Regions from separate parts of the Pseudomonas sp. Cab53 genome, predicted to be linked through region 1. Evidence: predicted binding sites of a transcription regulator. Region 1 holds the regulator's gene; the other holds the start of a gene.

The links. The regulator sigma-54, encoded in region 1, starts transcription at its own class of promoters, with help from an activator protein. The targets are predictions, from matches to a motif close to ANTGGCATNNANNTTGCTNT.
Region 2: flgB (flagellar basal body rod protein FlgB) is a predicted target of sigma-54. The motif match lies at 7,520-7,539, and genes of this name have one in related genera.

The regions. Positions count from the first base shown of each region.
Region 1 is NZ_AP021902.1:1,003,440-1,014,733, forward strand. It holds gene KI241_RS04210 (carbon-nitrogen hydrolase family protein) at 1-168, shown strand, start outside; gene tldD (metalloprotease TldD) at 174-1,616, shown strand; gene yjgA (ribosome biogenesis factor YjgA) at 1,784-2,308, opposite strand; gene pmbA (metalloprotease PmbA) at 2,415-3,761, shown strand; gene KI241_RS04230 (hypothetical protein) at 3,891-4,286, shown strand; gene KI241_RS04235 (class II fumarate hydratase) at 4,279-5,655, shown strand; gene KI241_RS04240 (tetratricopeptide repeat protein) at 5,682-6,122, shown strand; partial or broken gene KI241_RS04245 (superoxide dismutase) at 6,125-6,756, shown strand; gene KI241_RS04250 (HPr family phosphocarrier protein) at 6,735-7,010, opposite strand; gene rapZ (RNase adapter RapZ) at 7,026-7,883, opposite strand; gene ptsN (PTS IIA-like nitrogen regulatory protein PtsN) at 7,886-8,350, opposite strand; gene raiA (ribosome-associated translation inhibitor RaiA) at 8,362-8,670, opposite strand; gene KI241_RS04270 (RNA polymerase factor sigma-54) at 8,747-10,240, opposite strand; gene lptB (LPS export ABC transporter ATP-binding protein) at 10,405-11,130, opposite strand; gene lptA (lipopolysaccharide transport periplasmic protein LptA) at 11,130-11,294, opposite strand, start outside.
Region 2 is NZ_AP021902.1:4,701,788-4,713,081, forward strand. It holds gene KI241_RS20465 (response regulator transcription factor) at 1-459, opposite strand, end outside; partial or broken gene KI241_RS20470 (ribonucleoside-diphosphate reductase subunit alpha) at 1,318-4,208, shown strand; gene flgE (flagellar hook protein FlgE) at 4,559-5,857, opposite strand; gene flgD (flagellar hook assembly protein FlgD) at 5,888-6,610, opposite strand; gene flgC (flagellar basal body rod protein FlgC) at 6,626-7,069, opposite strand; gene flgB (flagellar basal body rod protein FlgB) at 7,073-7,480, opposite strand; gene cheR (protein-glutamate O-methyltransferase CheR) at 7,833-8,660, opposite strand; gene KI241_RS20500 (chemotaxis protein CheV) at 8,715-9,641, opposite strand; gene flgA (flagellar basal body P-ring formation chaperone FlgA) at 9,720-10,484, shown strand; gene flgM (flagellar biosynthesis anti-sigma factor FlgM) at 10,657-10,965, shown strand; gene KI241_RS20515 (flagellar protein FlgN) at 11,014-11,294, shown strand, end outside.

The sequences.
Region 1 (11,294 bases):
GGGCGCGTGCTGGCGCAACAGGATCAAGGCGAGGCCGTGCTGGTGGCCGAGCGCGACAGCAGCGAACAGGCGTCCATCCGGGCGCGCATGCCGGTGGCCAGCCATCGGCGCTTTTTCTCGCAGGGCGCTCGACAGCGGCCTGTCCAAGACGACGAATTCAAGGCGTAGAACATATGAGCGGGTTGTTGTCCTCAGTCAGTGAACACCTTCTAGCCCCCGGTGGCGTGACCCTCGAAAGCCTGCAAGGCGTGCTGGGCGATCTGGCCGGCCCGGGCATCGATGCGGCCGACCTGTATTTCCAGGGCCAGATTTCCGAGTCCTGGTCGCTGGAAGACGGCATCGTCAAGGAAGGCAGCTTCAACCTTGACCAGGGCGTGGGCGTGCGTGCCCAGTCCGGGGAAAAGACCGGTTTTGCCTACAGCAATGCCATCACCCTCGAGGCCTTGGGCGCTGCGGCCCGTGCCGCCCGGTCGATTTCCCGGGCAGGGCAGAACGGCACGGTCCAGGCCTTCAGCAGCCAGGACGTGGCGCAGCTGTACGCACCGGACAACCCGCTGGAAGTCATGACGCGCGCCGAAAAGGTCGAGTTGCTCAAGCGCATCGACGTTGCCACCCGCGCCCTCGATCCACGCATCCAACAGGTGTCGGTGAGCATGGCCGGGGTTTGGGAGCGGATCCTGGTGGCCTCCACCGACGGCGGCCTGGCGGCGGACGTGCGGCCGCTGGTGCGTTTCAACGTCAGCGTGATCGTCGAGCAGAACGGCCGCCGCGAGCGGGGCGGCCATGGCGGTGGCGGGCGCACCGACTATCGTTACTTCCTCAACGAGGACCGCGCCATGGGCTATGCCCGCGAGGCGCTGCGCCAGGCACTGGTCAACCTGGAGGCCATTGCGGCCCCGGCGGGAACCCTGCCGGTGGTGCTGGGCTCCGGTTGGTCCGGCGTGCTGCTGCACGAAGCGGTGGGCCACGGCCTGGAAGGCGACTTCAACCGCAAAGGCAGTTCGGCCTACAGCGGTCGCATGGGCGAAAAGGTCGCCTCGACACTCTGCACCATTGTCGATGACGGCACCCTTGCCGGACGTCGCGGGTCCCTGAGCGTCGACGACGAAGGCACCCCGACCGAGTGCACCACGCTGATCGAAAACGGCGTGCTCAAGGGGTACATGCAAGACAAGCTCAATGCCCGCCTGATGGGCGTCGCCCGTACCGGCAACGGTCGCCGCGAGTCCTACGCGCACCTGCCGATGCCGCGCATGACCAACACCTACATGCTGGGCGGCCAGAGCGATCCGGCGGAAATCATCGCTTCGGTGAAAAAAGGCATCTACTGCGCCAACCTCGGCGGTGGCCAGGTGGACATCACCAGCGGCAAGTTCGTGTTCTCCACCAGCGAGGCGTACCTGATCGAAGACGGCAAGATCACCGCGCCGGTCAAGGGCGCGACCCTGATCGGCAACGGGCCGGAGGCGATGAGCAAGGTGTCGATGGTCGGTAACGACCTGTCGCTGGACAGCGGCGTGGGGACGTGCGGCAAGGATGGGCAATCGGTGCCGGTGGGCGTTGGCCAGCCGACGCTGAAGATCGATGCGATCACCGTGGGTGGCACCGGTGCGTGAAATGCGCCAAGGCTCGTGTAACTCATTGTGGCGAGGGAGCTTGCTCCCGTTGGGCTACGCAGTAGCCCCAATGCGGTCGCTACGCCCGAGGCGTCGTACCGACCGAGCGGGAGCAAGCTCCCTCGCCACAACAAAGGCAACTCCCAAAGGGGAGTGGGCGTGAGCGATCAGCGCAAACCGCGTTGGGTCTCGTCCAGCTCACGGATGTACTTGAAGATTTTACGGCTCGAGGCCGGCGGCTTGTTCTGCGCCACCTCGTGCTGGGCCTGACGGATCAGGGAGCGCAGTTGCTGGCGATCGGCCTCCGGGTAGTCGATGACGAATTTTTCCAGGGTGCCGTCGTCGCCTGCGATCAAGCGATCGCGCCAGCGCTCCAGGTTGTGGAAACGTTCGTTGTATTGCCGGGTGGAAGCATCGAGTTGATCGAGCAGCACCAGGATGGCGTCAGTGTCCTGGTCGCGCATCAGTTTGCCGATGAATTGCAGGTGCCGTTTACGCGCGATGTTCGCGGTGTGCTTGGGCGCATCGGCCAGGGCCCGGCGCAAGGCGTCGGTCAGGGGCAGTTTGGCCAGCAAGTCAGGCTTGAGTGTTGTCAGGCGCTCGCCGAGGTCAACCAGAGCATGCAGCTCGCGTTTGACCTGGGATTTGCTTTTTTCGCCCCCGTAGAGGGCGTCGTCGTAAGAATCAACCATGGTGGCAGTCCGCAAAGAAACGCCGCCATGATAACCAGTCGGGGCCGCTTGTCCGGCCCGGTCGCTCGAAGGCCTAACCGAAAGCCGAATTTGATGGAGAAAACCAATGAGTGCAGTTCAGAGCGTCGGCCCGCAAGCATTGCCGGCACTGCAGGAGCAGGTCGAGCAGATCCTCGCCGAGGCCAAGCGCCAGGGTGCCAGCGCGTGTGAAGTGGCGGTGTCGCTGGAGCAGGGCTTGTCGACGTCGGTACGCCAGCGCGAGGTAGAAACCGTCGAGTTCAATCGCGACCAGGGTTTTGGCATCACGTTGTACGTCGGCCAGCGCAAGGGTTCGGCCAGCACCTCGGCCAGCGGCCCGGACGCCATTCGCGAAACCGTCGCCGCTGCACTGGCGATTGCCAAGCACACGTCCGAAGACGAAGCCTCGGGGCTGGCCGACGCCGCGCTGATGTGCAAGGAGGCGCGCGACTTTGACCTGTTCCACGCCTGGGACATCACGCCCGAACAAGCCATCGAGCAGGCGCTGCGCTGCGAAGCGGCGGCGTTCGATGCCGACGCGCGAATCAAGAATGCCGACGGCACGACGCTCAATACCCACCAGGGGTGCCGGGTCTATGGCAACAGCCACGGCTTCATCGGCGGCTATGCTTCGACGCGCCACAGCCTCAGTTGCGTCATGATCGCCGAGGCGAACGGCCAGATGCAGCGCGATTACTGGTACGACGTGAACCGCCAAGGCACATTGCTGGCGGACCCGCTGAGCATCGGCCAGAAAGCCGCGCAGCGGGCGGCCAGCCGTCTCGGCGCACGGCCGGTCCCCACCTGCGAAGTGCCGGTGCTGTTTTCCGCCGAGCTGGCCGGTGGGCTGTTCGGCAGCTTCCTGTCGGCGGTGTCCGGCGGCAACCTGTACCGCAAGTCGTCGTTCCTCGAGGGCGCCCTGGGCCAGAAACTGTTCCCGGAATGGATGACCATCGATGAACGCCCACACCTGATGCAGGCCATGGGCAGTTCCGCGTTCGACGGCGATGGCCTGGCGACCTATGCCAAGCCGTTCGTGGAGAACGGTGAACTGGTGTCCTACATCCTCGGCACCTATTCGGGCCGCAAGCTCGGCATGCCAAGCACCGCCAACGCGGGTGGCGTGCACAACCTGTTCGTGACCCATGGCGAGGAAGACCAGGCGGCGTTGCTGCGGCGGATGGGCCGCGGCTTGCTGGTGACCGAACTGATGGGCCATGGCCTGAACATGGTGACCGGTGATTACTCGCGCGGCGCGGCGGGTTTCTGGGTCGAGAACGGCGAGATCCAGTTCCCGGTCCAGGAGGTGACCATTGCCGGCAACCTGCGTGACATGTTCAAGCAGATTGTCGCCGTGGGTAATGATTTGGAGCTGCGCAGTAATATCCGCACCGGTTCGGTGCTGATCGAACGAATGATGGTGGCGGGCAGCTGATCGCCAACGCAATGAAAAGGCGCGTTCTCCCTGACGGGGGGACGCGCTTTTTTTATGTCCGTGGACTTCTCTTGTGTTGAGTTTGATTATCATTTAATAATGAATCTCATTTTCCGAATGAGCCCGGTCATGAGTTCTGCACTGCACGAGCCACCCTACCTCGAAAGCTGGCGCTGGATGAGTCGCCAGATCCGTTGCGCAATGGACCCGGACGAGCCGCGGCTCATCGAGCACTACCTGGCCGAAGGTCGTTACCTGGCCTGCTGCACCGTCACTTCGCCGTGGATGATTGGCGAAACCGCATTCCGCCTGCTGCTCGACACCGCTTCGGATGTCGCGTTGCCCTGGCACTGGCGAACCCTCTGCCTCGACCAGGCGTGGCGCCCCCTGCGTGACCTCGAACGACAATCCCTGTGCGGCTGCCGCCTGAAGCGTTGGCAGGCGCATGCCTGGGCGCTGGCGACCTGCGCCCTGGAGCCGTCGATCCCTCTTATTGAACTGGTGCAAGGATCTTCCGATGAGTAATACCCGTATCGAACGCGACAGCATGGGCGAGCTTCAGGTCCCGGAGGCGGCCCTCTACGGTGCGCAAACCCAGCGTGCGGTGGATAACTTCCCCATCAGCGGCCAGCGTATGCCCGCGCAATTCATTCGCGCGCTGATCCTGGCCAAGGCCGCCGCCGCCCGGGCCAATGTCGAGCTGGGGCAGATCAGCGCGGCCCAGGGCAAGGCGATCGTGGAGGCCGCCCAGGGTTTGCTCGAAGACGACTTTATGGCGCATTTCCCGGTGGACATCTTCCAGACCGGCTCCGGCACCAGCTCCAACATGAACGCCAACGAAGTGCTCGCTACCCTCGCCAGCCGGTTGCTGGGCGAGCCGATCAACCCCAACGACCACGTCAATTGCGGCCAGAGCAGCAACGACATCATTCCCACCAGCATTCATGTCAGCGCCGCGCTGGCCCTGCACGAACAATTGCTGCCGGCGTTGCTGCACCTGGTGCAGGTGATCGAGCACAAGGCCGTGCAGGTCCACCCGTTCATCAAGACCGGCCGTACCCACCTGATGGATGCCATGCCGGTGCGCTTGAGCCAGGTGCTCGAGGGTTGGGCGCAGCAACTCAAGGCCAACATCGGTCACCTGCAGGACTTGCTGCCGAGCCTGCAAGCGCTGGCCCAGGGCGGTACGGCGGTGGGCACCGGGGTCAATGCCCATCCGCGTTTCGCCGAGCTGTTCAGCCAGCAACTGACGCAATTGACCGGGGTGCAATTCACTCCAGGCAAGCACCTGTTCGCGCTGATCGGTTCCCAGGACACTGCCGTGGCAGTGTCCGGCCAGCTCAAGACCACCGCGGTGTCGCTGATGAAAATCGCCAACGACCTGCGCTGGATGAATTCCGGGCCGTTGGCTGGCCTGGGCGAGATCGAGCTCGAAGGCCTGCAGCCGGGCTCGTCGATCATGCCCGGCAAGGTCAACCCGGTGATCCCCGAAGCCACGGCGATGGTGGCAGCCCAGGTCATCGGCAACGACACGGTGATCACCGTCGCCGGTCAGTCCGGTAATTTCGAACTGAACGTGATGTTGCCGATCATCGCCCAGAACCTGTTGAGCAGCATTGCCCTGATGTCCACCGCCAGCCGTTTGCTGGCGGACAAGGCCATCGCCACGTTCAAGGTCAACGAAGCCCGGCTCAAGGATGCGTTGTCGCGCAATCCGATCCTGGTTACCGCCTTGAACCCGATCATCGGTTACCAGAAGGCCGCTGAAATCGCCAAGACGGCCTACCGGCAAGGCCGCCCGGTCATCGATGTCGCCCTGGAATACACCCATCTGAGCCGTAGCGAACTCGAGGTTCTGCTGGACCCCGAGAAGCTCACCGCTGGCGGCGTTTAACCCGACACACCTGTGGAGGATTGATCATGGAACACTGGAAACGAACGATCGAACGCGCCAATCGCTGGTTCAGGCTGGGCGAGTGGGTGGATGCCCGGGAAGCCTATCTGCAGGCACTGGCCTTGGCCCAGGTGTTGTTCGAGCGCTGGCCGGACGCCGATGAAGCCGTGGCTGCCTGTGTCGTTTCCCATCACAACCTGGCGGACCTGCACTTGTGCCTGAACCAGCCGGAGGAGAGCGTCGAGTACCTGTGCGCCATTCACCAACGCCTGTTGCAAACCATGCAGGACGAACGCCTGGCACCGGCCCTGCGTGCAGCGGCGCTGCGCCAGAGCCACAAGACCTACGTCGAACTGCTGAATTTCATCAGCGAGCACGGCGAATACCCTCGCACCCAACGCCTGCTGCACTGCGATGCCGCCTCATCGCGGCCGTGCAATGCCCCGGTTCATTACGGAGTTCATTGAAAATGGCTTTTACCTTGCCTGCATTGCCCTACGCCTACGACGCCCTGGAGCCGCACATCGATGCGCAGACCATGGAAATCCACTACACCAAGCATCACCAGACCTACATCAACAACCTCAACGCTGCGGTAGAGGGCACCGAATACGCCAGCTGGCCCGTCGAGAAACTGGTTTCCAGTGTGGCGCAATTGCCCCAGGACCTGAAAGCCGCTGTGATCAACCAGGGCGGTGGCCATGCCAACCATTCGTTGTTCTGGGAGGTGATGAGTTCCCAGGGGGAGGGCGGCCGGAAGGCGCCTTGGCCGAAGCGATCGAAACGCAACTGGGTGGCCTGGAGCGTTTCAAGGAAGCCTTCACCAAGGCCGCGCTCACCCGCTTCGGCAGTGGCTGGGCCTGGCTGAGCGTGACACTGCAAAATACCCTGGTGGTGGAAAGCAGCGGCAACCAGGACAGCCCGCTGATGAATGGCAATACGCCGATCCTGGGGCTGGACGTGTGGGAGCACGCCTACTACCTGCGCTACCAGAACCGTCGGCCCGAATACATCAGCGCGTTCTACAACGTGATCAACTGGCCAGAAGTGGCGCGGCGCTACGAGGCCGCGCTAGGCGCTTATTCGCCTTCGTCGAAATAGTTGTTGATCAAGGCCACCAGGGCATCCATCGCTTCCTGCGCCTCTTCGCCTTCGGTGGCCAGGTGGATCTTGGTGCCCTTGCCGGCAGCGAGCATCATCATGGCCATGATGCTCTTGCCGTCGATCATGGTTTCAGGCGTCCGACCGACGCGGATAGTCGTGTCCTTGAACCGGCCTGCCACGCCAACGAATTTGGCTGAAGCCCGGGCGTGCAGCCCCAGCTTGTTGATGATTTCTATTTCCTGAGCAGGCATCGCGATGTGAATCCTTTAACTGAGGTCGCGGTGGCGAACCTGGACATTCTTCAGGGATTGTTGCAGGAGCTGACCCAGGCGTTCGGTCAGGTAGACGGAGCGGTGATGGCCGCCCGTGCAGCCAATGGCAATCGTGACGTAGGCACGGTTGCTGGCGGCAAAGCGGGGCAGCCACTTGAGCAGGTAGCTGGAAATATCCTGGTACATCTCTTCGACATCCGGCTGTGCGGCCAGGTAGTCGATTACCGGTTGGTCGAGCCCGGACTGCTCGCGCAACTCCGGTTTCCAATAAGGGTTGGGCAGGCAGCGCACGTCGAACACCAGGTCGGCGTCCACGGGCATGCCACGTTTGAACCCGAACGACTCCACCAGGAACGCCGTACCTGGCTCCGGCTGGTTCAGCAGGCGCAACTTGATGGTGTCGCGCAGCTGATACAGGTTCAGGTTCGTGGTATTGACCTTCAGGTCCGCCAGGTCGGCAATCGGCCCCAGCAGTTGGCTCTCATCCTCGATGGCTTCGGCCAGGGAGCGATTGGCGTTGCTCAGCGGGTGGCGCCGGCGGGTTTCGGAAAACCGCTTGAGCAGTGTTTCTTCATCAGCATCCAGGTACAAGACATCGCACTGGATGTGCCGGCTGCGCACTTCCTCGAGCAGGGCCGGGAAACGCGACAGGTGGCTAGGCAGGTTGCGCGCGTCGATGGACACCGCCACCAAAGGCTGCGCCAGCTCGGTATGGATCATCGCGCGCTCGGCCAGCTCCGGCAGCAAGCCGGCGGGCAGGTTGTCTATGCAGTAGTAGCCGCTGTCCTCAAGCACATTGAGGGCCGTGCTTTTACCGGAGCCGGAGCGACCACTGACGATGATCATGCGCATGTTTAATGACCGTTCTGCTCGTCCAGGACAACCTGATACAAGGCTTGGTTAGTCGGTGCGCTGCGCAATTTTTCGCGCACTTCCTTGCGGTCCAGCATGCTGGCGATCTGGCGCAGCAGCTCAAGATGCGCATCGGTCGCCGCTTCCGGGACCAGCAGTACGAACAGCAGGTCGACCGGTGCGCCGTCAATGGCGTCGAAATCGATGGCGGCTTCAAGGTGCAGCAACGCGCTGATGGGCGAGGTGCATCCCTTGAGGCGGCAGTGAGGAATGGCGATGCCGTTGCCAAAACCGGTGGAGCCGAGTTTTTCACGGGCAACGAGGGCCTCGAAGACGTCCTGCATTTCCAGATCCGGCACTTCGCGGTGGATCAGGTTGGCGATTTGTTCGAGGGCTTTCTTTTTACTGCCGCCCGGCGCGTTCACCAGGGAACGGCCGGGGGTCAGGATGGTTTCTAGTCGGATCATGGATTGGGGGGTTAACGACCGGTAGCGCCCTGGAGGAGGCTCTGGGTCTTTTCCTTATGCTTTTTGAGTTGGCGATCCAGCTTGTCGGTCAGCAGGTCAATCGCGGCATACATGTCTGTGTGCTCCGCATTGGCAACCACCTCTCCGCCGGGAATATGCAACGTGGCTTCGATTTTCTGCAGCAGCTTCTCGACGTTCATCGTGACTTGCACATTGGTGATCTTGTCGAAATGCCTTTCCAATCGGTCGAGTTTTTCGCCGATATAGGTGCGCAGGGGTTCGGTCACTTCCAGTTGGTGTCCACTGATGTTGACTTGCATACAGCTTCTCCTTCGTTGCCAGTGCATAAAGCGGCAGGCAGAAATGCCTGCCACTGGAACGCTGTGGCGTGGCCTGTTACATCAACCGCTTGCGTTCGCTCGAAGGTGCGATCCCGAGGGATTCGCGGTACTTGGCGACGGTACGGCGGGCCACCTGAATGCCTTGTGCCTCCAGTAAACCAGCGATCTTGCTGTCACTCAACGGCTTTTTCTGATTTTCCGCAGCCACCAGTTTCTTGATGATTGCGCGGATGGCCGTGGACGAGCATTCGCCGCCTTCGGAGGTGCTGACATGGCTGGAGAAAAAGTATTTCAATTCATAGATGCCCCGTGGGGTATGCATGAATTTCTGGGTGGTTACCCGGGAAATCGTCGACTCGTGCATGCCCACTGCCTCGGCAATGTCATGCAGGACCAACGGTTTCATCGCTTCGTCGCCGTACTCCAGGAAGCCGCGCTGATGCTCGACGATCTGGGTGGCCACTTTCATCAGGGTTTCGTTGCGACTCTGCAGGCTCTTGATGAACCAGCGCGCTTCCTGCAACTGGTTGCGCATGAAGGTGTTGTCGGCGCTGGTGTCGGCGCGCCTGACGAAGCCGGCGTACTGGGCGTTGACCCGCAGCTTGGGCACCGACTCCTGGTTCAGCTCGACCAGCCAGCGATCGTTGTGCTTGCGCACGATGACGTCGGGCACCACGTATTCGGGTTCGGTGGATTCGATCTGCGAGCCGGGGCGCGGGTTGAGGCTCTGCACCAGTTCGATGACCTGGCGCAGTTCGTCTTCCTTGAGCTTCATGCGGCGCATCAACTGGCTGTAGTCGCGGCCGCCCAGCAGGTCGATGTAGTCGGTGACCAGTCGCTTGGCTTCGGTCAGCCAGGGTGTCTTGGCCGGCAACTGGCGCAGTTGCAGCAGCAGGCATTCGCCCAGGTTGCGGGCGCCGATGCCGGCCGGCTCGAACTGTTGGATCCGGTGGAGAACGGCCTCGATCTCGTCCAGCTCGATGTCGAGCTCGGGGTCGAAGGCTTCCAGGATTTCTTCCAGGGTCTCGTCCAGGTAGCCCTGGTTGTTGATGCAGTCGATCAGGGTGACGGCGATCAGGCGATCGGTGTCGGACATCGGCGCCAGGTTCAACTGCCACAGCAAGTGGCTTTGCAGGCTTTCGCCGGCGGAGGTGCGGGTGGTGAAGTCCCACTCGTCGTCATCGCTGCTCGGCAGGCTGCTGGCGCTGGTCTGGTAGACGTCTTCCCAGGCCGTGTCCACGGGCAGGTCGTTGGGAATGCGTTCGTTCCATTCGCCGTCCTCGAGGTTGTCCACCGTCGGGGCGGCTTCCTGGTAGGACGGTTCGGGGATCTCGGTGTTGGTCTTCTGCTCGACGTTGTCGGCCAGCGGGTCGGTGTTGTCGAAGTCGTCGCCTTCTTCCTGGCGTTCGAGCATCGGATTGGACTCCAGAGCCTCTTGGATTTCCTGTTGCAGGTCCAGGGTCGACAATTGGAGCAGGCGGATGGCCTGTTGCAGCTGCGGCGTCATCGTCAGCTGCTGGCCCATTCTCAAGACTAGCGATGGTTTCATGGCAGGGGCTTAACACCTTATTCGCCGGCGCACATGCGCCATCCACTACAGGGCGCCGAAGCGCCAAACTTAAGCAAATTATATGCCTGAAACTGAAGTGTTTGCCTAGGGCATCACCATAATAAAATCAGCAATGCCCGCGGCGATTCGCCAGACACTCGTGCTTACAGGCGGAACTCATGGCCCAGGTACACTTCCTTGACCAGGTCGTTGGCCAGGATGGCGGCGGAGTCGCCTTCGGCGATCAACTGGCCGTCATTGACGATATAGGCGGTCTCGCAGATATCCAGGGTCTCGCGCACGTTGTGGTCGGTGATGAGCACGCCGATGCCCTTGGCCTTGAGGTGGTGGATGATCTGCTTGATGTCGCCCACCGAGATCGGGTCCACGCCGGCGAAGGGTTCGTCGAGCAGGATGAACTTCGGTGCGGTGGCCAGGGCCCGGGCGATTTCCACCCGGCGCCGTTCACCACCGGACAGGCTCATGCCCAGGTTGTCGCGAATGTGGCTGATATGGAATTCCTGCAGCAGGCTTTCCAGTTCCTGGCGACGACCGGCCTTGTCGAGTTCCTTGCGGGTCTCGAGGATCGCCATGATGTTGTCGGCGACCGACAGCTTGCGGAAGATCGACGCTTCTTGCGGCAAGTAGCCGATACCGGCCTTGGCCCGGCCGTGCATCGGCTGGTGGCTGACATCCAGGTCGTCGATCAGTACGCGACCCTGGTCGGCCTGGACCAGGCCGACGATCATGTAGAAGCAGGTGGTCTTGCCCGCGCCGTTGGGGCCGAGCAGGCCGACGATCTGGCCGCTGTCGATGGACAGGCTGACATCACGCACGACTTGACGGCTCTTGTAGCTCTTGGCCAAGTGCTGAGCTTTCAGAGTTGCCATTACTGGGCCTTCTGGTCGGTTTTCTTTTTAGGCTGGATCACCATGTCGATCCGTGGGCGCTGCTCGGTCACCTTGCTGCCGGTGGCGCGACCGGCGCTGGCCAGTTTCTTGTTGGTGTCGTAGACGATCTTCTCACCCTGGGTGACGTTGTTGTCCTTGTCGAC
Region 2 (11,294 bases), 2.6 Mb from region 1:
CTGCAACCAGGCTTCGCGCAGGGCATTGTCCACCACCAGCGGGCCGAACTCCAGGCGGCGCGGCTTTTGCGTGGCGGACGGTTCCGGCTCACTGCGTCGCAGCAGGGCCTGGATCCGCGCCAGCAGCAGGCGCGGGCGCACAGGCTTGCAGACGTAATCGTCGGCGCCCAGGTCCAGGCCCTGGATCTGGTCGGTGTCGTCAGTGCGGGCCGTGAGCATCAGGATCGGTCCGTCATACTGCTCACGCACCTTGCGGCAGATGCTCAGGCCGTCTTCGCCGGGCAGCATCAGGTCGAGGATCACCAGGTCCGGTTGTTCGGCAATGATCCGCGCCGCCGCCACCGCCCCATCGCCCTCGATGGCGACGCGCAAGCCGTTGCTTTCGAGGTACTCACGGGTCAGCTCGGCCAGACGCTGGTCATCCTCGACGATCAATACCTGCCAGGCTTCTTGTTCCACTGGGGGCCTCGTCTTGCTGTGAGTATAAAAAAGAAGGATCAGCACTTACCTGTGGCGAGGGAGCTTGCTCCCGCTCGATTGCGCAGCAATCGCAAAAAGCCGGGCCGCTTCGCAGCCCAGCGGGAGCAAGCTCCCTCGCCACAACAGTGCTCGCTCCAGAGGTTCGAATACAGCCCCCTCTTTTTGTCATATCAAAGGAGGATAAACATGCCAGCACACCGGCCGATTGTATAAACGCCACCCCCGGAGAAAACAAGCCATTAAATGCGTGCGGTCAGCCGGGTTTTGTGTGGTAACGTCCGCGCCCGCAAAAACCACCGGACTGTTTTCGACTGGTTGAAAACGATGAAAAAAGCCTCGCTCCAGCTAGGTCGCGGCCTACAGCGTAGTTCCATGTTTCGCACACAAATTACGCACAGGCTTATCCACAGGTAGTACGTTGCATCACCCCCCAAAACGCATTATCTTGTAGCCCGCCGCGCAAAAAACCCTACATGTAGGGGTTCAGGCCAAAAACCAAACACTAGTTGGACAGAGATTTCAAGCGCTTTTCTTGCTTCTGTCCAACTGAAGTACCGCGTTTCCCCAAGCCCAGACCGCCCCTGCGGATGGCGACCGTTTCGAGGTCGAAAACGACCGCAACGGTACGGGTGTTGCAGTCCATTGCTGCCACCCGCAAATCCGGTTCCGAGCCCCGGCTCGCAACCCGAGAACTTCGGATGGAAACAGCGCCATACGCCTGTTTCCTACTGTCCCGAAGTTGTTATACCCGGCGCCCCAGCCGGTTGTAGTGCTTCAGGACGGAACGGTGGGCACCGTGATGGTGCCCAAACAAACATAGAGACTGTGGAGACACCCATGCACACCGACACAACTCGCGAGAACCCGCAGGGCACCGCGCCGCTGGCCGCCGATTCGAGCCCGGATCTGTCCGCCACCGCACCGGGCCAACTGCGTGTGATCAAGCGTAACGGCACTGTCGTCGCTTACACCGATGACAAGATCACCGTCGCCATCACCAAGGCCTTCCTCGCAGTTGAAGGTGGCACCGCCGCCGCTTCGTCGCGAATCCACGACACCGTGGCCCGCCTGACCGAACAGGTCACCGCGACCTTCAAGCGTCGCATGCCATCGGGCGGCACCATCCACATCGAGGAAATCCAGGACCAGGTCGAACTGGCCCTGATGCGTGCCGGCGAGCAGAAAGTGGCCCGCGACTACGTGATCTACCGCGACTCCCGCGCCAAGGAACGCGCCACCCGCGCCCCAGCGAAGCCCCGGTACAAGCCCACCCGTCGATCCGCATCGCCCGCGCCGATGGCAGCCTGGCGCCGCTGGACATGGGCCGCCTGAACACCATCGTCACCGAAGCCTGCGAAGGCCTGGAAGAAGTCGACGGCGACCTGATCCAGCGCGAAACCCTGAAGAACCTCTACGATGGCGTCGCCCTCAAGGACGTCAACACCGCCCTGGTCATGACCGCGCGGACCCTGGTGGAGCGCGAGCCGAACTACTCCTTCGTCACCGCCCGCCTGCTGATGGACACCCTGCGTGCCGAAGGCCTGAGCTTCCTGGACGTCGCCGAGAGCGCCACCCACCACGAGATGGCCGACCTGTACGCCAAGGCGCTGCCGGCCTATGTGGCCAAGGGCATTGAGTTCGAATTGCTGAACCCGGTCCTGGCGTCCTTCGACCTGGAAAAACTCGGCAAGGCGATCAACCACGAGCGTGACCAGCAGTTCACCTACCTGGGCCTGCAAACCCTGTACGACCGTTACTTCATCCACAAGGACGGTATCCGCTTCGAACTGCCGCAGATCTTCTTCATGCGCGTGGCCATGGGCCTGGCCATCGAAGAGAAGCAGAAAGAAGACCGTGCCATCGAGTTCTACAACCTGTTGTCGTCCTTCGACTACATGGCGTCGACCCCGACCCTGTTCAACGCCGGCACCCTGCGTCCACAGCTGTCCAGCTGCTACCTGACCACCGTTCCGGACGACCTGTCGGGCATCTACGGCGCGATCCACGACAACGCCATGTTGTCGAAATTCGCCGGCGGCCTGGGCAACGACTGGACCCCGGTGCGCGCATTGGGCTCGTACATCAAGGGCACCAACGGCAAATCCCAGGGTGTCGTGCCGTTCCTCAAGGTAGTCAACGACACCGCCGTTGCGGTCAACCAGGGCGGCAAGCGCAAAGGCGCGGTCTGTGCGTACCTGGAAACCTGGCACATGGACATCGAAGAGTTCATCGAGCTGCGCAAGAACACCGGTGACGATCGCCGTCGTACCCACGACATGAACACCGCCAACTGGATCCCCGACCTGTTCATGAAGCGCGTCTTCGACGACGGCAAGTGGACCTTGTTCTCGCCGTCCGAAGTACCGGACCTGCACGACCTGACCGGCAAGGCCTTCGAAGAGCGCTACGAGTACTACGAAGCCCTGACCGAGTACAACAAGATCAAGTTGTTCAAGGTCGTCCAGGCCAAGGACCTGTGGCGCAAGATGCTCTCGATGCTGTTCGAGACCGGCCACCCATGGCTGACCTTCAAGGATCCGTGCAACCTGCGCAGCCCGCAGCAACACGTGGGCGTGGTCCACAGCTCGAACCTGTGCACCGAGATCACCCTGAACACCAACAAAGACGAGATCGCCGTCTGCAACCTGGGCTCGATCAACCTGCCGAACCACATCGTCGACGGCAAGCTGGACACCGCCAAGCTGCAACGCACCGTGAACACCGCCGTGCGCATGCTCGACAACGTGATCGACATCAACTACTACTCGGTCCCACAGGCGAAGAACTCCAACTTCAAGCACCGTCCGGTCGGACTGGGCATCATGGGCTTCCAGGATGCGCTGTACCTGCAACACATCCCGTACGGTTCCGATGCCGCGGTCGAGTTCGCCGACAAGTCCATGGAAGCGGTCAGCTACTACGCGATCCAGGCGTCCTGCGACCTGGCCGACGAGCGCGGTGCCTACGAGACGTTCCAGGGTTCGCTGTGGTCCAAGGGCATCCTGCCGCTGGACTCGCAACAGATCCTGATCGCGTCCCGTGGCGAGAAGTACATCGACGTTGACCTGAACGAATCCCTGGACTGGGCACCGGTTCGCGCCCGTGTGCAGAAAGGCATCCGTAACTCCAACATCATGGCCATCGCACCGACCGCCACCATCGCCAACATCACCGGCGTGTCGCAGTCGATCGAACCGACCTACCAGAACCTGTACGTGAAATCGAACCTGTCGGGCGAGTTCACCGTGATCAACCCGTACCTGGTCCGCGACCTCAAGGCCCGTGGCCTGTGGGACTCGGTCATGATCAACGACCTGAAGTACTACGACGGTTCGGTGCAGCAGATCGAGCGCATCCCGCAGGAGCTCAAGGCGCTCTACGCCACCGCGTTCGAAGTGGACACCAAGTGGATCGTCGACGCCGCCAGCCGTCGCCAGAAGTGGATCGACCAGGCTCAGTCGCTGAACCTGTACATCGCCGGCGCCTCGGGCAAGAAGCTGGACGTGACCTACCGCATGGCCTGGTACCGTGGCCTGAAGACCACCTACTACCTCCGTGCCCTGGCCGCTACCAGCACCGAGAAGTCGACCATCAACACCGGCAAGCTGAACGCTGTTTCCAGCGGCGGCAACCACGGTGACGATTCGGTCCTGGCCGCTCCCGCCGGCCCGGCGCCAGTGCCAAAGGCCTGCGCGATCGACGAGCCGGATTGCGAAGCTTGCCAATAAGCTGAGCCGGCGGGCGTTGCAAAGCGCCCGCTGAAAGAAGCCCCCGATAGACCGCTGGTTTATCGGGGGTTTTCTTTTGGGTGGAGGAAAGTAGCGCCTGACCTGGCCCCATCGCGAGCAAGCTCGCTCCCACAAGGGAACGCATTCCAATGTGGGAGCGGGCTTGCTCGCGATGGCGTCGGTACATCCAACAATTGTCATTGACTGAACCACCGCTTTCGCGAGCAAGCCCGCTCCCACAGGGATCTGAATGAACACAGGTCTATTCGCGATACGGCCAGAACAAGCGGAGCAGAAAAAAGCCCCTCTTGCGAGGGGCTCCTTGTGCAGCCTTCAAGCCACCTGAGGCATCAGGTCATCTGAATGATGGTCTGCATGATGGTGCTTTGGGTGGAGATGGTCTTGGCGTTCGCCTGGTAGTTGCTCTGCGCCTTGATCAGCTCGACCAGTTCGTTGGTCAGGTTGACGTTGGACTCTTCCAGGGAGTTGGAGACGATCGAACCCAGGGTGCCTGTGGTTGGAGCGTCGTAGCCCGGGATACCCGAGTCGAAGGTTTCCTTCCAACTGGTGCCACCTACCGGTTGCAGGCCCTGCTCGTTGGTGAAGCTGGCAAGGGCGAGCTGGCCGATCGGCTTGGTCTGGTTGTTGCTGAAGTTGGCCAGCAATACGCCGCTGCCGTCGATGGTCAGGTTGGTGATCTGGCCGGTGGCGTAGCCGTTCTGGGTCGGGATCGAACGCGCAGTGTCGGCGTTGAACTGGGTGGTGTTGGTCATCGAGATCGTGATGCTTGGCGCACTCGCAGCCCCGTTGGCCGCCCACACGCCGTTGGTCACGGTGCCCGGCACCCAGCCCGTCAGCACCAGGTCGTTGTTGATGGTCGCAGGAGGCGTGCTCACCTGGGTCAGCTTGCCGCTCGAATCGAAGGTCATGGTCGAAGGCACCGGTGCGGTCGCCCCCGTCGTGGTCGGCAAGCTGCCGTTGAGGTTACGACCGTCGATCAGCGTATAGACGTTCCAGGTGTTGCCAGCCGTCTTGACCATGTACTGGTCCATGGAGTGCTGGTTGCCCTGGGTGTCATAGACCGGGGTGGTGAACTGCTTGGTGAAGGTCGCCGTGTCGCTCGGGTTGAACGCCGCGGTGATCGCCGGCGCCGTCGAGTTCAGGTTGATGGTCGACGACACCAGGCTGGTCGCTTGCGGCGGCAGGTTGGAGGTGTCGATGCGCAGGTCGGTCAGGATGCCGTTCTGGATCTTGCCGTTGGCGTCCACACCGTAGCCTTGCAGGCGCGAAGTGCCATCGGTGTTGGTGATGAAGCCTTCCTTGTCGGTCTTGAAGGTACCGGCACGGGTGTAGCTCAGCGAACCGTCGTTGCTCAGGACGAAGAAGCCCTGGCCCTGGATGCCCATGTCCAGCACGTTGCCGGTGTTGTTGACGTCACCCTGGCCGAACTGTTGGGAAACGTTGGCCAGGCGCACGCCGTTGCCGACGGTCTTGCTGCCCGAACCCAGCTTGGTGGCCGAGTAGACATCTTCGAATTCCGCGCGAGACGATTTGAAACCGGTGGTCGCCACGTTGGCGATGTTGTTGCCGGTAACGTCCAGCTGCTTGTTGGCTGCATAGAGACCGCTAAGGCCGATGTTGAAAGACATTTTCCACTCCTTTGCCGGGTTAGTCGGCTCTTACATACCAATAGTTTGTACTTTGGACAGGGCGATGCTGCCCAGCCCGGCGAGGTTGAGCATCAACTCACCGCCCGTCTGGCTGATCGTCACGCTGCTGACCGTTGCCGGCAGGTTGGTGATCAGCGACGTGGCCTGGCCGTCGATAGTCGTCGAGGCCGCGAAGGTATAAGTGCCCGATTCGACCGTCGTGCCCGCGTCGTTCTTGCCATCCCAGATGAAGGCGGAATTGCCGGCCTTCTGGCTGCCCAGGTCGATGGTGCGCACGGTCTTGCCGTCCTTGTCGACGATCTTGACCGCGACGGAGGAAACCGATGCCGGGACCACCACCGTGCCGTTGAGGCTCTTGGAGGTATCGACCACGGCCTTGTCGCCCGGGGCAATGACCGAGCGCCCGACCAGCGACGACGCCTGCAAGGCCTGGGACGAGTTGTAGTTGCCGGCGATACCGCTCACCGTCTGGTTGAGGGTGGTGATGCCTTCCAGGCTGCTGAACTGCGCCAGTTGGGCCACGAACTCGCCGTTGTCCTGGGGCTCCAGCGGGTTCTGGTTCTTCAGTTGGGTAACGAGCAGTTGCAGGAACGCATCCTTGCCCAGCTCCTTCTTGCCGGTCGCCGCGCTGGTGGCCGAGGTCAGGCTGTCGCTGGCGCTAGTGGTCTTGACCGACGAGTTCGCCAGGATCTCGTTGAGACTCAGACCACCGGTGGTGTTGGTAACACTCATGTGACTCGCCCCTTATCACTGACCGAGGGTCAGGACCTTCTGCATCATGGTTTTGGCGGTGTTCATCATTTCGGCGTTGGTCTGGAACGAACGACTGGCGGAAATCATGTCGGCCATTTCCTCGACGACGTTGACGTTCGGGTAGTAGACGTACCCCTTGGCGTCGGCAGCCGGATGGTTAGGCTCGTAACGTGCTTCGAGGTTGCTCTGGTCTTCGACCACGCCCAACACCTGCACGCCCTGCCCGGCCGCGTCCTGCTCCTGGAACAGCGAGTCGCTGCCGCCGTTCTGGCCAGCCTGGAACATGGTGGCGAACACCGGGTGACGAGCACGGTAGGTCTGGTCGATGCTCGACGACACGGTTTCGGCGTTGGCGATGTTACTGGCGACGGTGTTCAGGCGAGTGGTCTGGGCACTCATGGCACTGCCGGCGATGTTGAATACGCTCGCGATCGACATGGATTACTCTCCGCGCAGGGCCGATACCAGCCCTTTGAATTTGCTGTTGAGCAGCGTGAAGCTGGCCTGGAAGTTCACGGAGTTCTCCGCGTAGTTGGACTGTTCCAGTTGAGCGTCCACGGTGTTCTGGTCGATGGACGGTTGCATCGGCGTGCGATACATCAGCGACTCGTCGCCATTGCCCAGGCCCTCGGCCTCGATATGACGGCTGTTGGTCATGTTCAGGGCGAAGCTGCCGTTCTTGGTCTTCTCGTTCTGCTCGGCGAGCACTTTGGAGAAGTCCAGATCCCGGGCCTTGTAGTTCGGGGTATCGGCGTTGGCGATGTTGTTGGCCAGGACTTCGGCACGCTGGGCGCGGAAGCCCAGGGCCTTTTCATGGATACCGAGCGCTTTATCGAAGCTGATGCTCATGGCACAAACCTTTGGGTGACCAATGTACGTACGATGGCTATAGCAAGCGTCGTGCCACTTTCCAAAAGCCCATAAACCGGGGCTTTGCGGGCAGCGGCAAGGCGGCAATGCCAGAAAAGCGGCAATGGGTTTCCGCTTGGCTGCCGCTTTTCTGCCGCTCTCAGCGTCAACGGCGATTAATGGTGGGAGCGGGCTTGCCGCGAAAGCGGTGTATCAGTCGGCATCAATGTCTCTATTGGATCGCCTTCGCGGGCAAGCCGCTCCCACAGGAGATTGGGGGGATTTGATGAAAGGTGGCAGGCAAAAAAAAAGGGAGCCTTAAAGGGCTCCCGTTTTTTGACACACCGGCCAATCACTTCGCCTGGTAGATGATCCCCGGGCTGCACTGGACCATCTGGTAATGATCCGGCAAGCCGTTCAACGCCTCGGAAGCCCCGAGGAACAGGTAGCCACCGGGCTTCAGGGTGCCGTGGATACGCATCAGGATGTCCTTCTTCACTTCGGCCGAGAAGTAGATCAGCACGTTGCGGCAGAACACGATGTCGAACTTGCCCAGGCTGGCATAGCTGTCCAGTAGGTTGAACGAGCGGAACTCCACCCGGTTCTTGATCGGTGCCTTGACCACCCAACGCCCCGGCCCCTTCGGATCGAAGTAGCGCTGCAAGCGATCGGGCGACAGGCCGCGACCGATGGCCAGGCTGTCGTACTCGCCGGTCTTGCAGTTGTTGAGCATGGTCCCGGACAGGTCGGTGGCGACGATCTGCACGCCCCCCTTCAACTGGCCGATGTTGGTCCGCTCGAACTCGTCGATGGACATCGACAGCGAATACGGCTCCTGTCCCGACGAGCAGGCCGCCGACCAGATCCGCAGGCGCTGGCCCGGACTGGCCTTGATGGCCGCCGGCAGCACTTTGTTCTTCAACACCTCGAACGGATAGGTGTCGCGAAACCACAAGGTTTCGTTGGTGGTCATGGCGTCCACCACCATCTCGCGCAAGCCACTGCGCGGCTGGGTCTGGATGCGCTGCACCAGCTCGCCCAACGTCTTGAGGCCCTGTTGCTCCATCAATTTGTTGAGACGGCTCGACACCAGGTATTGCTTGTTTTCACCAAGCAATATGCCACAGGCTTTTTCCAGGAAGACCCGGAACTGTTCGAAATCCAAATTACCCGTAGACAAGATACCGCCTCTTTCATTGTATTGATGTGCCGGGCGCACAATGCGCCCGACCTTTTATTCTACTGACTTGATTCGATCGACCACCCGGGACGCCAGGTCATCGGGCCGGAATTTTGCCAGGAAATCGTCGGCACCGACCTTCTTGACCATCGCCTGGTTGAACACCCCGGACAACGACGTGTGCAAGATGATATGCAGTTTCTGCATACGCGGGTCGCTGCGGATCTCCGAAGTGAGGGTGTACCCGTCCATCTCCGGCATCTCGATGTCGGAGATCATCATCAGGAACTCCTCTTCCGGCTTCTTGCCCTCGTCGACCAGCGTGCGCAGGTAATCCAGCGCCTGCCGACCGTCGTTCAATGCAATCACCTCGACGCCGATAGTTTGCAGGCAACGGGTCACCTGCTTGCGCGCCACCGACGAATCATCCACGGTCAGCACCCGCAGCGAAATCGCCTTGTGCTGGGTTTCGGCATCCACCACACCCTGGGAAATCGTTTCCGTGGTCGGCGCCACTTCGGCGAGGATTTTCTCCACGTCGATGATTTCCACCAACTGGCTATCGACCCGGGTCACCGCCGTCAGGTAGTGATCGCGACCGGTGCCCTTGGGCGGCGGATGGATCTCCTCCCAGTTCATGTTGACGATGCGTTCCACCGAGCGCACCAGGAAACCCTGGGTCTTGGTGTTGTACTCGGTGATGATCACGAACGGATTGCTCTGGTCCATCAACCGCCCCGAACCGGTCGCCATCGCCAGGTCGAGGATGGGGATGGTCGCTCCCCGAATGTTTGCCACACCGCACACCACGGGACTGGACTTGGGCATCAGGGTCAGCTTGGGGCATTGCAGCACCTCGCGCACCTTGAATACGTTGATCCCGTACAACTGCTGGCCGTCGAGACGGAACAGCAACAGCTCCAGGCGATTCTGACCGACCAGCTGTGTCCGCTGGTTTACCGAGTCCATTACTCCCGCCATGCCCTGACTCCTACCTAACGCTAATGGGTCCGACGCGCATTCATCACTAAACGGCACGGGGCTTGCTATTCAACCGGCATGAACGCACAAACGACATTTTCTCGACGCCTGACCACTCACTGCCGCCACTGGCTCGGTGCACTGTTGGCTGCCTGCCTGTTCACCTGGGGCAACCCGGCTCTCGCGGAGGCTCCGGTTACCTTGCCTGATCTCCTTATCGGCGTCACTCAAGGCTTTCTTGAATTCACCGTAGAAGACTATCTGGCAACCAGTCAAACCGAAGGTCGCTACGAAATCGAAGTCAACCAGCTCGACCCACGCCTGCGCATGCCGATGTGCGACAAGGAATTGACTGCCTCGCTGGAAAGCCCGGCCCGCCCGCTGGGCCGCGTCACGGTGAAGGTGCGCTGCGACAGCGCCGCGCCCTGGACGGTGTTCGTGCCCGCCCAGGTGCGCCTGTTTCGTGAAATCGTCACGACCACTCGTCCGCTCAAGCGGGCCGGGATCGTCGAGCCGCAGGACGTGGTGCTGCGCGAACGTGACGTCAGCCAGATCAGCCAGGGCTTCCTGACGTCGGTGGATGAGGCCATCGGGCAGAAACTTGTCCGACCAATGGTCGCCGACCAGGTCATCACCCAGGTGCACCTGGAACAGGCCGAAGTGGTCCGCAAGGGCGACCAGGTGGTCATCACCGCCCGCAGCGGCACCCTGGCCGTGCGAATGCCCGGCGAGGCCCTGTCCAACGGCGGCATGCGCGAGCAGATCCGAGTGAAGAACCTCAACTCCCAACGGGTGATCAAGGCTCAGGTCATCGCCCCCGGCCAGGTGGAAGTGGCCATGTAGTACTTTACGCAGGCAGGTAGAAAGCTGGCGCTTGACCTCGCTGTTCCCTAGACTGTGCCTTACGCAAAGGCAAGCGCAGACGTGCGCACGTTCATTGGATAAATGAGCCTAAAGTTTTTTTAGGGATGGCCGAAAACATGGCAAGCGTCCAAATATCCAGAGGTTTTCTACCATGGTCATCGACTTCAATCGTTTAAACAGCTCTTCACCGTTGACAGGCACTACGCGTACCAGCGCCAGCAAGGAAGCCGACAAATCCGCGCCGTTGTCTACGCCGGCCGAACAAGTCAGCAATGGAGAGTCGGTTCACCTCAGCAATGAGGCTCAGCAGTTGCAGAAGGTCACTGACAAGCTGCGCGATCAACCTGTCGTCGACAACGCCCGCGTGGCCGAGTTGAAAGCAGCCATCGCCGATGGCAGCTATAAAGTCGACAGCAACCGCGTAGCCAGCAAACTGCTCAACTTCGAAGCCCAGCGCTAGGCCGCCGCCTGCGCCAGGCTTTTGGACGCTTAAGACCTAAGGCCAGCCATGCACGACACGACTTTATTGCAACTGATCATCGACGACTTTGTCCCAGCGCAACAATTGCTGGAACTGCTGCAGACCGAATCACTGGCGCTGCACGGTCGCGACATGCCCTTGCTGGAAAACATCCTGGCACAGAAGCAGGCATTGATCATTTTGCTCGACCAGCATGGCCGCAAGCGCAGCGAAATCCTCGCCAGCCTCAACCTGCCCGCCAGCCCCGACGGCCTCGAGCAGTTGGCCAGCCAGTCGTCGATCGGCGACCAGCTCCTCGCCCAGAGCGC